One region of the Halobacillus sp. A1-3 genome, then DNA from elsewhere that is predicted to be linked to it. Evidence: riboswitches for the same ligand, from Rfam matches in the RefSeq annotation. Region 1 holds a riboswitch; the other holds the start of a gene.
The links. Region 1 has a riboswitch for thiamine pyrophosphate ahead of ACRYKC_RS17770 (thiamine phosphate synthase). Riboswitches for the same ligand answer to the same signal wherever they lie in the genome.
Positions count from the first base shown of each region.

Region 2: another riboswitch for thiamine pyrophosphate. It lies ahead of thiT (energy-coupled thiamine transporter ThiT); the one in region 1 lies ahead of ACRYKC_RS17770 (thiamine phosphate synthase).

Region 1 is NZ_JBPCEO010000011.1:57,696-65,538, reverse strand. Features, by position in the region: gene ACRYKC_RS17790 (M20/M25/M40 family metallo-hydrolase) at 1-834, shown strand, start outside; gene ACRYKC_RS17785 (superoxide dismutase) at 961-1,836, shown strand; gene ACRYKC_RS17780 (hypothetical protein) at 1,983-2,534, shown strand; gene ACRYKC_RS17775 (M14 family zinc carboxypeptidase) at 2,767-5,154, shown strand; TPP riboswitch at 5,345-5,453, shown strand; gene ACRYKC_RS17770 (thiamine phosphate synthase) at 5,544-6,155, shown strand; gene thiO (glycine oxidase ThiO) at 6,139-7,260, shown strand; gene thiS (sulfur carrier protein ThiS) at 7,257-7,460, shown strand; gene ACRYKC_RS17755 (thiazole synthase) at 7,464-7,843, shown strand, end outside.
Region 2 is NZ_JBPCEO010000002.1:190,024-197,866, reverse strand. Features, by position in the region: gene zupT (zinc transporter ZupT) at 1-302, shown strand, start outside; gene ACRYKC_RS03735 (YgjP-like metallopeptidase domain-containing protein) at 337-927, opposite strand; gene yfkAB (radical SAM/CxCxxxxC motif protein YfkAB) at 1,028-2,140, opposite strand; gene ACRYKC_RS03725 (SDR family oxidoreductase) at 2,311-3,144, shown strand; gene ACRYKC_RS03720 (alpha/beta hydrolase) at 3,172-3,918, shown strand; TPP riboswitch at 4,039-4,137, shown strand; gene thiT (energy-coupled thiamine transporter ThiT) at 4,223-4,789, shown strand; gene ACRYKC_RS03710 (phospholipase D family protein) at 4,900-6,387, shown strand; gene ACRYKC_RS03705 (hypothetical protein) at 6,595-7,020, shown strand; gene ACRYKC_RS03700 (DedA family protein) at 7,048-7,656, shown strand; gene ACRYKC_RS03695 (GNAT family N-acetyltransferase) at 7,681-7,843, shown strand, end outside.

The sequences.
Region 1 (7,843 bases):
ATGGAGTATTTAGCTTATGACATTGGCTCAAGAATCGCCGGGTCAGAAAATGAGAGAGAAGCAGCCGAGTATATCGTGGGCCAGTTTGAACGAATCGGTTTGGAAACAGAAGTTCAAGAATTTGATTATAACTCTACAAAATCTTCATCCAATGTAGTTGCTTACAAAGAAGGCAAATCTAGTAAACAGATTATTGTAGGGGCTCACTATGATTCCGTTTCGGCCGGACTCGGAGTAGACGATAATGCCTCAGGCGTAGGGGTCCTTCTAGAAACGGCGGAAGTATTGAATAATATAAAGACCCCATATTCCATTGTATTTATTGCATTTGGTGCAGAAGAAGTAGGGTTACAAGGTTCTAAATACTATGCGAATCATATGTCAGAACAAGAGATTGAAAACACGATAGGCATGATTAACTTAGACAGCCTGGCTGTTGGAGATCAAATGTATGTGTATGGAAATGCAGGAGAGGATGGATTCATTCGCGACCAAGCGTTAGCTATTGCCGATAAGAAGAGATTAGATGTTGAAACTAACCCAGGTTTGAATCCTCATTATCCAGCTGGTACGACAGGAGATTGGAGTGACCATGCTCCATTCAAAGCGAAAGGCATTCCTTATGGTTATTTAGAAGCCACGAATTGGGAGATAGGTGATCTGGACGGCTATCAACAAACAGTGGAGCATGGAGGTATATGGCATACTGAGAATGATACGCTAGAGTTTATTGAGGAAGAATATCCTGGACGGGTGCAGGAGCACTTATCGACGTTTAGTACACTGCTAACGGATTTGCTTAAGTTTATGAACAAGACGAGTACTTCTAAATAATAAAACTCACAACTGATCTCCGTTCAAACGGAGATCTTTTTTATATGATAAGAAGGTGGACCTCTTCCTTCTTAATCATCATGGTAACTGCATATAGTTATACAGTGGATTAAAGGAGGGACCAGATTGAGCGATAATCAGGCGCTGGTAAAGTATCTTCGTGACATGGAAGTATGGGCAAACGACTTGGCGAAGGGTGATGCATCCAGGCAAGATTCTGAAGACGATACCTACCAAAAGGAACTAAATGGTTTGTTAGCCCAAATTGAAGAGTGGAACCGGGATACTGCTTCATTTGATCTGGAAAAAGCGTATGAATTAGAGAGACTTGCAGCAAAAGTAAATGGAAGTTCTGATAGCGAAAGACAAGATGAGCCAGTACCGATAGGAGGGCATACCTTACCTCCGCTTCCTTACGCATACGAAGCATTGGAGCCATATATAAGCAGGAAAATTATGCGACTGCATCATGACAAACACCATAAAAGTTACGTGGATGGCTTAAATCAAGCAGAAAAAGAAATGCAGAGAGCAAGAAGAAATAATAATTATGACCTGATTAAGCATTGGGAAAGAGAAGCTGCATTCAATGGAGCAGGTCATTATTTGCATACGATTTTCTGGGAAATCATGAGTTCTAAGGGAGGAGGAAAACCTAAGGGGGAACTTTTAAAAGAGATCGAAAGAAGCTTTGGGAGTTTTCCAAAGTTTAAAGAACATTTTTCTGCGGCAGCGAAAAAAGTTGAAGGTGTTGGCTGGACGATATTGGTATGGGCTCCTCGATCTCACCGTCTGGAAACTTTACAGGCAGAGAAGCATCAAAACTTAAGTCAATGGGATGTGATTCCATTGCTGCCGCTCGATGTTTGGGAGCATGCGTACTATTTGCAGTATGAGAATGATAGAGGGAAATACGTGGATAACTGGTGGAATGTGGTCAACTGGAACGCTGTTGAGGACCGTTACAAAAAAGCGAAACAAGTGAATTGGAAGAAGTTTTAAGTTCAAAACAGGGGGGCTGCTAGTAAGCGGTCTCCCTGTTTTGAACTAGTGAAAAAGGTTATTTACATATTAAAACAATAGCTTTAGTAGGTAGTGTTTAGGAACAGCTAATCAAAATTAAACGGAATAAAAATGGGAGTGATAGTTTGAATTCGAAGATATCTAAAGGAGTACAAATAAAGGGCACGGAAACTACAGTGGAGGAATTTTGGCGCTGGGCATATTCAGATTTATTAAGTAATACAAATCGAGGTATTTTAGCTGAGTTTTTGGTTGGATATGCCTTAGGATTAACAAGTAAGCCTCGAATTGAATGGGATAAGGCTGACTTTGTATATAATGACAATCTTATAGAGGTTAAGTCATCTGCTTATATTCAATCATGGAAGCAAAGGCAACCGTCTAAAATTGTTTTTAACATACCCAAAGCAAGAGCATGGGATACTGCCACAGGAATAATGAGCTCTGAATCGAAACGAAATTCGGATTGTTATGTTTTTTGCGTTTATACAGATCAAGATAAATCGAATTACGATCTTCTTGATGTGAACCGCTGGGACTTTTATGTTGTTCCAACTTCTTATCTTAATGAACATTTTACAGAACAAAAGACTATTTCTCTTTCAACGATTAATAAATTTTGTCATCCAGTAAGCTATAGTAGAATAAAAGCAAAAATTGACAGTGTATTAAATTAAATAAGAAAGCGCGATTGCCTGAATTGGCAATCGCGCTTTCTTATTTAATTTGTGGTACTTACAGGCTTAATGTTCTGATTTTTTTACTTTTATTAAAGTCTATAATCTAAAGTGAATGACGGAACTCCTGGTACATAAGAACTGACGTAAATCAGGATGATCTAAGTATACAACAATTGTAACAATTGGTATAAACTAGTAATTAAGTCTAATAGAATATAGGAGGTACATAATGAAGAAGCAACTTATTGCTGGGGTCGCTGCCCTTGGGATGTTTGCTGTGCCCATAACGGCTTCAGCAGACTCGCCGAAATGGCATAACGTAAATGTAAATGAAACGTTGGAGGAGGAAGATGGGAGTCTATTTAATAGTGAAAACTATGATTTTGTGAAGTATTCGAAAGTGGATGACAAGCTTAGAGAGATTGATGAAAGAAGTAACCGAATCACAGTGGAAACACCTGCGAAATCTTCTGCAGGAAACGATCTTTATGTGGTTACGATTTCTGATCCCACAGAAAAAGGGAAGTATGGCTATCAAAAATCATTAAGAAAGAAAATGTTTAAGAACCCTGAAAAGGCTGAGAAATTTATCGAGAAACATCCGGATTTCAAAGTTCCTGTAATGATAAACGCATCGATCCATGGTACAGAATTTGTAGGCTCTGACGCTGCGCTACAACTGATTGAAAGATTCGCGACAGCAGAAGATGAGAAAACAAAAGAATTACTTGAAAATCATATCTTAATTTTCAATGTGGTGGCCAATCCTGACGGCCGCATCGATGCAACCCGGTTTAACAGCAATGGCTTTGATTTAAACCGTGATTTTATTACACAATCCCAAGTGGAGACGAAGCATACAGTTGAATTAATTAAAGAATGGAATCCAATGGTGTTCCTTGACCTACATGGTTATATCAAATCTTTTGGGGGACCTGACAACCCCGGCTTAATTGAACCATGTACACCCCCGCATAATCCTAACTATGAATATGATCTATTTTCGAAATGGGCGATGGACCAAGCGGAGGCCATGGAAGGAAATATTGTTGATCACCGCAGTGAGTACGACAATACGTCAAATGTGGACTATCAATCCATGGAAGGTACTTATATCCCTCAGCGTGATGATACAGCTGGCTGGGATGATTACCCGCCAATTTTTACGCCGATGTATGCGATGTACCACGGTGCTTACGGTTATACGCTTGAAGCGCCAACCAATGATTGGGATGGCGTGAAATGGCATTATGATGCTGTAATGGGAGCACTTGAATTTTCTAACCAAAACAAAGAAGAAATGATCAAAGATCAGATTGAGGTATTTAAACGAGGCATTCAATTTGACCATCCGTATCATACAGAAGGTTTCTTTCCTAAAGCCTATATTCTACCTGCAGATAAAGAAGATCCAACAGCAACGGAAAAAGCGGTAGAACACCTTGAGTTCAATGATATTCAAGTCTCTGAGTCTAAAAAAGAATTCACTTATGATGGGGTGAACTATCCTGCTGGAACTTATATCGTGGATATGAGTCAGGCAAAAGCAGGGCTTGCGAACACGATGCTATGGGATGGTGAAGATATTACTGATATTACACCGGCTATGTACGACATCTCCGCATGGAACTTACCTGAGCTATGGGGATTTGAAGCGGTCAAAGTCGATGCCAAAAGCTCGTTTAACGTGAAAGTACACGATGTGAAAAAAGTAACTGCGGACGGTGAATTGGTCGGTGATGGCCCTTATGTAATTCCAAACTCTTCTGTGAAAGCCGTCAATCTCGTCAATACACTCATAAATCATGGTTTTGATGTAAAAAAGGAAAAAGAGAATTTTTACGTGAATGCGAAGGAAACACCTGAATTAAGAAAACTGGTCGAGAAATCGGGCATTACTGTGAAGACAGAGGATGTGGCGAACGGTGAATCGCTGAATGCTCAAAAAGTGACCATCCTCAAAGATGGTGGCATCTACAAATCACAATCGCACGCAGGTACCTTGGCGGCTTTACAACGGTTAGGGTTTGATGTTGAAGAGATAACACCACAGCAGCTTGCAGCAGAAGGGCTCCGGGATACAGACGTTTTCTTTTTCAGCGGAACGTCCCGCATGATTTCATATAACAATATCCCTGCAAACGATGAATTTGGACTTGAAGATGAGAACGAATATAAAGCATTTAAACAAAACATCCAGTCCTTTGTAGAAGAAGGCGGCAAATATATTGCTGTAGGAACTGGTGCCTCTGAAGCAACGAAACAGCTTGGCTTAACAGATGTGACCGTAAATGAAGGCTATTCTAACAGCAATGGAATCGTAAGAGTTGACTATAGTTCGTCTCCACTAACCTCTGGATATGAGTCCACTGATTATGGGTTTGTCTATCAACCCGTATGGTATACAGACGTTGAATCGGTAAATGTTCACGCCTCATTCAACACGGATGATTTCTTTGTGGCTGGACACTGGGAAAACCGTGAGGGTGCACAAGGTAAGCCTGTAATCGTAAATGAAAAAGATCAAGACGTAACATTAATCGGACTTGAAGCAGGGTTCCGAGACCATACTGATTACTTATTCCGCCTGTTCTCAAATGCGATTTTTACCAAATAAACAAACAGATTAGACCCATTAATTACCACCTCAGGTCATCCATAATTTGGAATATTTGAGGTGGTCTTCTTATATCATCGCGATACTGGATAAATTGTAGTCTATTGGTCCTAATTCTAAACATTTCCAGAAATTGTGTGGACGAAATATTAAAATTATTGTAGAGTAAAGTCAAACGCCAACTGAATAGTTCATTCACTAGGGGTGCCCTTGTTAAGGGCTGAGATCAAAGTAGAACTTTGAGACTCTTTGAACCTGAACTGGTTTAAACCAGCGGAGGAAAGTGACGAAGATAGGCTTTAGACACGTAACGTGTATTCTATAAGTAATGCCACTTTCCTCCGGGAGAGTGGCATTTTTTGTGCTCAAAAATAAAGGAAGTGTTGGAGTTGCAACTAATAACCGTAACCGATGGAAAAATGGGAGATATTCAACTGTTATCTACGATTCTGCTTATCTCACCATATGTAGATGGAATCATTCTGAGAGAAAAACAAAGAGCGCTGCCAGACTACCTCTCTCTCGTGAATCGTTTGATAGAGAGTGGGCTTCCAAAAGAAAAGCTGTATGTTCATAGGCATTATTCTTTCATGAAAGACACAGGGATTCGAAACCTTCACTTGCCGGAAAAAGGCTATTCGCTCAGAGAAGTTAGGAGTAATTTTCCACATGAAACTGTCGGGGTTTCCGTTCATTCTCTGGAGTCTGCTCATCAAGCTGAGAAGGAAGGGGCTGATTACGTAATATTTGGACATATCTATTCCACCAATAGTAAAAAAGGTGTGGCTCCACGAGGACTGGAACTGCTTCAAAGGATGACTTCTTCACTTAGAATTCCTGTCATAGCGATTGGGGGCATTCATAGCCACCAGATGAAAGAGTTAGCGGAGGCCGGCGCATCAGGTGCAGCAGTGATGTCAGGTATCTTCGGTGAAAAAGACCCACTTCAAGCTGTGAAAAAATATAAAAAGGAGGCTTTTATTTATGATCGATCACGTTGATACTCTCATCATCGGGGGAGGAATTATTGGTCATTCGATATCCTATTATTTGAATAAAAGTGGCGTATCAACATTAGTCGTTGAAAAGTCATCCAGTGGAAGTAAAGCGACAAGAGCTGCGGCGGGTATGCTCGGTGTTCATACGGAAAATAAAAAGGCAAGTGAATTTCATAAACTTTGCGAGTCAAGTCGGAATTTATATAAGGAATTATCGAAAGAGCTGCGAAACCTCACATCAATTGATATTGGTCTTTCTGAATATGGAATGCTAGAAATTGCTGTTGACTCAGAACATGAAAAAGAACTAGCTGCAAAAAAGGAAGAATTCCCTGACTTAGAGTGGATAACGGCCAATGAAGTAAAGGATCGTATTCCCTCTCTTATCAATAGTCGCGGGGCACTGTTAATGAGAGAAGATGGTCATGTTGAGCCTGCTAAAAGTTGTGAGGCGTTCAAGAGAGCTGCTTTTTTCTATGGAGGTAGATTAATAGAAAACAATACTGTACTTGGGATAGAAAAGGTGAAGGAAGGTTATCAAGTACAGCTGGAAACAGGAACTCTTATAGCTGAGAGAATAGTTGTGGCTTCAGGAGCTGACAGCGGACGCTGGTTTGAATCGACTGGGCTCGAAAATCCGATGGTCCCTACGAAAGGAGAATGTTTTTCTTTGTTTCCTGCCAGGCAGTATTTCAAAGAAACATTGTTCTTCCGTAATTTTTACCTTGTGCCTAAACTGGATGGTCGTTACCTCATAGGAGCCACTTCGATTTCCGGAGACAGTAGCACCACAACAACCGGCGGTGGATTAGCCAGCTTAATGAATGAAGTATTTTCTGTTCTCCCTGATCTTCAAAATGAACCTTTTCTAGGATGCTGGTCAGGCATCAGACCTGGTTCCGTAGATGGCTCGCCGATCATAGGTGAACATCCGAATCTTCCAGGTTTCTATTTTGCTACAGGGCATTACCGCAATGGAATCTTGCTTGCTCCAGTAACTGGACAGATGCTCAGAGATTTAATAGTAGAAAACGAAGTTCCCTACCCTAGTAAAGAAATGCTATCGCCTGAGCGATTTGCAACTCATGAAAGGAGGATCACGTTATGAACGTTATTGTAAATGGAAGAACGGTAGATTTGTCCGAGAACGAAACGTCAGTCGCCGATTTGCTTGAGCGTTTTAACATTAGAAAAAGGTTTTCCATTGTCGAGCACAACCGGGAGGTCTTAAAAAAAGACAGCTATGAGAACACAAGGCTTGCGGATGGAGACAAGGTAGAAATTGTTCATTTTGTAGGAGGAGGATAATCCATGTTAAAAATTGCAGATAAAGAATTTCATTCACGTTTGATGTTAGGGACGGGAAAATACCCAAGCTTCGATATCCAAAGGGATGCAGTGAAAGCATCAGAAACAGAGATTTTGACGTTTGCTGTAAGACGAATGGACCTTTCAAATGCTGATGAGCCAAGCATGCTTGAAAACCTTGATTTTGAGAACTATTCCTTGCTTCCCAATACGGCAGGAGCAAAAACGGCAGATGAGGCAGTGCGGATAGCAAGACTAGCTCAAGCCTCCGATATTTGTGACATGATTAAGGTTGAAGTCATTGGATGCGATCAAACCTTACTCCCAGATCCATTCGAAACAATGAAAGCCTGCGAACAACTTTTAGAAGAAGGGTTTACTGT
Region 2 (7,843 bases), on a different contig from region 1:
GAATTGCTGTTTCAGTTCCGGTCTATTTCGCTACAGGCAGCAAAAAGAAAGCATTTAATCTATCTTTCTTGAGTGGATTGTCAGAGCCGGTTGGTGCCATCCTTGCTTATCTCGTTCTAATGCCATTTCTGAATGATATGGTCTTCGGCATTCTCTTCGCTGGAGTAGCGGGAATTATGGTCTTTATTTCATTAGATGAGCTGCTTCCAGCTTCCAGAAGATACGGGGAAGCCCATCTATCAATATATGGAGTTGTCGCAGGAATGGCTGTGATGGCCTTAAGTTTATTACTATTCATTTAAATCAAAACCCGTCAGATAATCTTCTGGCGGGTTTTTAACATGTCTTCTCTTGTATTAAGTCCTCAATTCGTTCTAGAATTTCAGCTTTAGGCTGCTGCACTAGTCTCCAATTTAATTTAATGTGATCAGGCTCTTTAATTCCTAACCGAAAGACGTCTTCCTGCAGAAAAATTTTTCTACTATGAAGCTTACTAAACTTTTCATCTGCTTTGGATTGAAGCCACTCTTTAGCAAGGCGGATCAATTTCTCATTTCTCTCTTCTTTATCCATTGCTGGTGGAAAAGTAAACCAAAACTTCCCTTTTTGAAAGCGAAATGTTGCTTGGTCCTCATCTGATTCTTGAATGATGAGTTGATAGGATCGACCGAGATAAGAAAGCTTTTGTCCTTCCTCTAAGGTGAGACGGTCTACTTGATAAAGATTTTCATGGAGAGATTTCCATTTCTCTATAATCCATTCTGTTTTCTTATTAAGAAAGGCTTGTATTTTATCTTCATTTCTTGCTTCCGGGGCAGTCACTTGAATCCCGTTCAAATCATCAATATATATTTTCACAAAATGAATATTTGCTTCTTTATGTAAAGTATAAGCTATTGTAGCAGGACCATCTTTTATTTCTGGCATACTTCTTCCCCCTTCTTGGATAATATAATTAAGTTTATTGAAACTTGGGGATTTCGTCAAAAATTATAAGAAGAGTCTCCGGTGGAAAGCTCTTCTTTTATTATAGAGATAGCTTTGTATTGCGTTTTTTGAAGTCGACATCTTGGTAATACGTGTTTTTGACTAATACATTTGGACCAAGGCATTCAACTGCTGGACAGTGGCAGTTAAGACTTTCAGCCGTTTTTGTTCGCATCCAGGTGAGATAAGCATCTGTAAGTTTCGTGTTCTTGATGTTTCCGAGGCCAGGTTCGTCTCCAAAGTCAGTCACGATAATGTCTCCGCTGAAAACATTTACGTTTAAACGGGAACGGCCGTCAGGGTCATTCCTTACTGTCACGTTTTTCTCTTCATACAATCGTTTTAGCATGGCAAGATCATCTTGAGAAGAACTGCATGGGTAATAAGGAAGAGTACCAAAAAGCATCCAGATTTCTTGATCCCGGTGATCAAGAAAACGATTAATAGCTACTCTCATTTTCTCAAGACTCAACGTTTCTAAACTGCTGGCAAAATCCACAGGGTACATCGGGTGAATTTCGTGCCTTGCACACTTCATTTTCTTTACATGGTCGTGGATTTCCTCAAGATAAGGGTACGTCCGACGGTTCAGCATTGTTTCTGCTGAAACCATCACCCCTTCTTCTGATAAACGCTGAGAGTTTTCCACCATACGGTCGAAAAACATTTTACGGTTTTCTTCCGATGGTTTTCTTTCCATACGTGCAAATCCAGTATGGATAAATTCTTCAATCGTTCCCCAGTTGTGTGAAATATGTAAAACATCCAAGTAAGGAATAATCGGCAAGTATCGCTTGTAAGGAAGAGTTAGGTTGGAATTTATTTGCGTGTGGACCCCACGCTCGTGAGCATATTTAAGCAAAGGCACGACGTAGTTTTCAACAGATTTTTTAGACATCATCGGTTCTCCGCCAGTGATACTCAAAGTTCGTAAATGAGGGATCTCATCAAGTCGCTTTAAAATTAGTCCCATCGGCAATGCTTCTGGATCTTTATCTTGTAACGTATATCCTACTGCACAGTGCTCGCATCTCATATTACATAAGGTTGTCGTCGTGAATTCAATATTGGATAAGGTCATCTCTCCATGTTCTTTTACGTCCATATATGCTTCCCATGGATCAAAAGAGGGCGAGAGTTTCTGAAGCTTCATGTTGGAACTCATAGATATGAAACTTCCTTTCTATAATGATTTTGGTTAGAAACAAACCACGTGCTATTTTACCATTATTCGAGATCGAACCCTAGCATTCCTTTTTAGAAAAGGGAAAAGGTGGGCCTGTATCGAACTAAATGTAGAGAATAGTGAGGAGGTTTGATCTGATGAAAACGGTAGTGATTACCGGTGCATCCAGTGGTTTTGGCTATATGACCGCATTGAGATGTGCAGAAAAAGGATTCCGTGTTATTGCAACGATGAGAAATATGGAAAAAGCGAAACTATTTAAAAGGGATTCTATAAATGAGGAAGTCAAACGAAGAATTGAAGTTTGGCAATTAGATGTAACAGATGCTATCTCGTTGGCTCACTTTCAAGAAAGGCTTCAAGAAGTTGAAAGAGTGGACGTGCTCGTCAATAATGCGGGTTTTGCAATTGGTGGTTTTGTGGAACAGGTACCTTTGGAGGCCTATCGCCGCCAATTCGAAACGAATGTATTTGGTGTAATTAGTGTAACGAAGGCCGTACTCCCTGTAATGAGAAAACAGCAAAGCGGAAAGATTTTAAACGTCAGCAGCGTGAGCGGTCGAATTGGCTTTCCTGGATTGTCCGCATACGTCTCATCAAAATACGCACTGGAAGGACTATCCGAAAGTTTACGGTTAGAAGTAAAACCTTTTGGGGTTGATGTCGCTTTAATAGAACCAGGCTCATACGAAACAAATATTTGGAGTTCTGGAATGGAACTGCCCAACGCAGTTTATAACCCTGAATCACCTTATGCTGATTATGTGAAAGCTCTCTGGAAAGCATTAAATCGTGAATCTCACGGAGACCCACAACAAGTAGCTACACTAATGACCAAACTTGCAGACAAAGATCGCATTCGAAAATTGCGTTATCCAATTGGCCCAGGAGTAAGGATGAACCTATTCTTAAAGAAGGTGCTTCCGTGGGCATGGTTAGAGAGAATGGTTTTAAAAAATCTGCTTTCCTGATTATATATCGATAAAGGAGAGAAATTTATGGAAATGACGAACGTCTTGAAAGGTGCAGATCCTATTTACTTCAAGGGAAATGAAGTCGGTATTCTAGTTTCCCACGGGTTTACTGGTACAACTCAAAGCATGAGGCCTCTTGCAGAAGCCTACGCAAGGGCTGGATACACCGTTTGTGCGCCACGACTGAAAGGTCACGGAACGACACCAGAAGATATGGAAAAATCGACAAAAGAGGACTGGATCGAGTCCATTGATGAGGGTTACCGCTGGTTGAAAGATCGGTGTGAGGTTATTTTTACTGTAGGACTCTCTATGGGAGGTACACTTGCGTTATATGTCGCCCAGAACTATCCGGATATTGAAGGCGTCATTCCGATTAATGCGGCGATTGATATTCCTGCGATGGAAAATACAGAAGCAATGGACGGTCCGTTCACTGATGCGATTGGTTCGGATATTAAGATGGAAGATGTAGAAGAGCTTGCTTATGAACGGACACCAGTTCGTTCCATTGACCAGCTTTTAGATTTAATGAGTCAGGTGAAAAGCCAGCTATCAAGCGTCCATTGTCCGATACTTGTGTTTGTTTCAGATGAAGATCACGTCGTTCCTCCGCATAACTCAGAGGTGATTTTTGATACTGTGTTTTCAGAACACAAAGAAATCGTCCATTTAGAAAACAGTTATCACGTAGCCACACTGGATAATGACCAGGATTTAATTATTGAGCGAAGTCTAGAATTCTTTCAAATGTACACGAAAACGAAATGATAAGCGAAAGCCCAACCGTTAGAATACCTTTATAAAGGGATTTCCCGGGCAATAAAAATCTTTGTATTCTCATTGTTTTTTTACTATAATAGAAGACAAATCAAGAAAAGTAAACGGTATAAAGCCTTCAAGGGGAGCCTTCCGGCTGAGAGTGAATGCGGTTCAGACCCTTCGAACCTGTCAGTTAGCACTGGCGTAGGGATGGTGGCTCTTTTGATGGTTGAGCAATGCTTAACGGGAACCTCCATCAGGAAGCTTCCCCTGGGTGTTGCTTTTTTTGTGTCTTTTATTAGGAGGCTCAATCGTGAGAAACCAACGTGTATTATTTCTAGTGGAAATGGCAATCTTTTCTGCTTTAGCCATTTTACTTGATATCATTCCTTTTTTATCGTTTAAACTATGGGCGCAGGGCGGATCTGTCTCATTTGCAATGGTGCCCGTCTTTATCATGGCATTTCGCTGGGGAGTAAAAGGAGGAATGACGACAGGACTTTTATTCGGGATTTATCAAATACTAACGGGTGCTTATATCATCACGCCGTTGCAGACGGTTCTCGATTATCTGGTCGCTTTTTCTGTCATCGGTTTAGCTGGGGTTGTGGCACAACCACTCTGGAAAGCTATCTCTTCGAATGAAAAAGGTTCTTTGATTTTTTGGGTGACTGTCGGATGTTTTATCGGAAGCTTACTCCGCTTTTTGGGGCACTTTATTGCTGGAATAGTCTTTTACGGAGAATTCGCTCCAGAAGGTCAGCCCGTATGGTTGTACTCCCTTATTTATAACGGGGGGTACATGCTGCCGGCTTTTGTCCTGAGCGCGATGATTGTAGCCCTGCTTTTTGTTCAACGCCCACAATTAGTAATAAAGTAAGATAAAACCCTCGTTTTATATAAAAACGAGGGTTTTTTTAGGTATTAGGTTTGATTTCTATTTTTTTAGTGAAAATAGTACTGCACCCTATAAAAAAGGCGGACTGACTAATGAAGAGATTTTTGAAGAAACGGATGCGGAAAAGAAGAAATAAGTTAAGACAAATTCATAAGAGCAAAATTTTCTGGACCATCATCATATTTATCCTCGTTAATACCTTCATGATTGCCTATCATACCTCGTGGAAGCCATTGCCTGAAGGAATATCTTATCAAGGAGAAACCCATTCGATGAAAGATATCGAATTTTTTTATGATTTAACGTACGAGAATAAAGACGGAGAGACGGTACATGAACGTCAAATCTTTCAGGAGTTAGGGCGGACGATTTCTGAGGCAGAAGATTTTATTGTAGCGGATATGTTCTTATTTAATGGCTATACAAACGGAAAAAATGAGTTTCCTCCGATTTCGGATAACCTTGTTGATCAAATTGTCCAGCAAAAAGAAAAACATCCTGACCTAAAAGTTGTTTTCATTACTGATCGGATCAATACCATTTATGGATCGTACGAATCAGAGACCATCCGCCGCTTAGAAGACGCTGGAGTGGACGTTGTACTCACGAATCTAAATAAGCTCCGTGATTCCAACCCTCTTTATTCAAGCGTATGGCGCTTGTTCTTTTCCTGGATGGGAACCGAAGGGCAGGGCTGGATTGGTAACCCAATCGCAAAAGAAGCACCAGATGTCACCTTAAGGTCGTACATGAAGTTATTGAACATTAAAGCGAATCACCGTAAGCTGTTGGTCACGGAGGATTCTGCCATTGTTCAAACTGCAAACCCACACGATGCAAGCGGCTATCATGAGAATGTAGCATTCAAAATGAAAGGCCCAATCATTAAGGATATATTAGAAGCAGAAGAAGCAGTGGTCAATTATTCAGGAGAAGCTGATTTTCCTGAATATGAAGACATGTCTTTTGAAAAACAAGAGGGAAATTTACAAACTCAATTTGTGACGGAAGGAAAGATCTATCGCTCCATTCTTGATGAACTTAAAAAAGCAGGAGAAGGCGATAATGTTTGGCTAGGCATGTATTACTTGGGTGACCGGAAAGTGATTGACCAGCTTGATAAAGCGGCTGATCGCGGGGCTGTAGTCAATATAATCATGGATCCGAATAAGAAAGCCTTTGGGCACCAAAAACCTGGCCTGCCTAACTTACCTGTAGCAGCGGAAATGAAGAATTTAGGTAACAAAAACATCAATATGCGCTGGTATGAAGTAAATATCGAGCAGTTTCACACCAAAATGTTATATATAGATAAGTCGAAAGAAAATGTTATTATTGCAGGTTCTGCCAATTATACAAGACGTAATCTGGCAAACTTGAATCTTGAAGCAGATGTGGTCATCAAAGGTCCACCTTCTGAAGAAGTTTTTAAAGAAGTGGATAGCTACTTTAAACGGATGTGGAATAACGAAAACGGCGAGACTTATACAGCAGACTATTCGGAGTTTCAAGGTAATCTTACATTTATTCGCTACGCCACCTATCATCTGCAAAAATGGACATGGTTCACAACTTATTGATTTGTTGAAAGACTGAATCGAATGGGATTCAGTCTTTTTTTTATGGAAAAATGAATTTTGATTCATTTATAACTGGATATTTATGTTATTGTAAAAAATGGAGAAAACGTCATCAGAAATGGTCTGATTGATTCAAGAGAACTATAGAATGAACTAGCAGAGGTGTAAGAAAACATGAGAATAATCAAAATATGTAGTCTGCTTTTAATGATAGTATTGTTGCTTTTGGGCTGTGGCCTGCAGGAAGAGAATAAAGAAAACCACTTTCATCTATCGTTGAACGGAGAAAGTGACCATTGGGAAGTACAACATTATAAGATCAAATGTACCCCAAAATTGTTTAAAGCAGGAGATGGGAAGGTCATTTTTAAAGGAAAGGACAACGGAAGTCCTGAATTTTACAAGATCAACGTTCATGCGGTCATTGATGAAACAGATACAATCGTACAAACAAAGTCAGTAAGTGGCGAGAGCAAAGTCAATAAGATTGAAACAGGTTCCATTAAAGGAGATACATACGTAAACAGGGAAGGCAAGCCTGTTACTTTTGACGAAGTCAGTCGAGTTTATATGGTAATTGAATGGCAAGAGGAGCAAAATACGAAGAGAGAAACGATCGTGCTAAAAGGATAAGGAAACAATCTAAAGAGGGAGATAAAAATGGAAAATTGGTTGATTGATCTAATCAATACTTATGGATATATTGGGATTCTCTTATTGATTGCGCTTGAGAATATTTTTCCTCCCATTCCTTCTGAAGTGATCTTGACCTTTGGAGGGTTTATGACGACAACCAGTAATATCAGCATATTCGGAGTAATCATGTCCGCAACCGCTGGCTCGGTGTTAGGGGCAGCATTGCTGTATGGACTTGGGTTGCAGCTGGATGTAGAGAGGCTTGAAAAAATCGTGGACAAGTGGGGCTATCTCTTACGATTGACGAAAAAGGATATTTATAAAGCAGATCTGTGGTTCGATCGCTATGGACCGTGGACAGTTCTGTTTTGCCGATTTATACCATTAGTCCGAAGTTTGATTTCCATCCCTGCAGGAATGTCGAATATGAGCTTTTCATTATTTCTTGCTTTGACCACATTTGGGACTTTGATTTGGAACGTTGTGCTCGTATTTGTAGGGGCTTCAGTGGGTACATCATGGAACGAAATCGTCGTTTACATGGATATGTACGAAAAAATCATTTATATCCTGGTAGCATTTATCCTTGGTTTTTCCTTCATTTGGTTTATAAAGAAGAAAAGGGCAGTGTAATTATTTAATAAGGAGCGATTAATGATGTCCCCTATCCCTAATCCTGCTATAAAAAAGAAAACGGCTCTGAGCCGAGGAGAGTTTATTGATGTAACAGAATTGAAAAGAGCTTGTGTGAATTATGATGCAGTAACGTTGAAATTGGAGCTTGATTATAAAAGAAGTCACTTGAAAAAAGAAAGCGAGC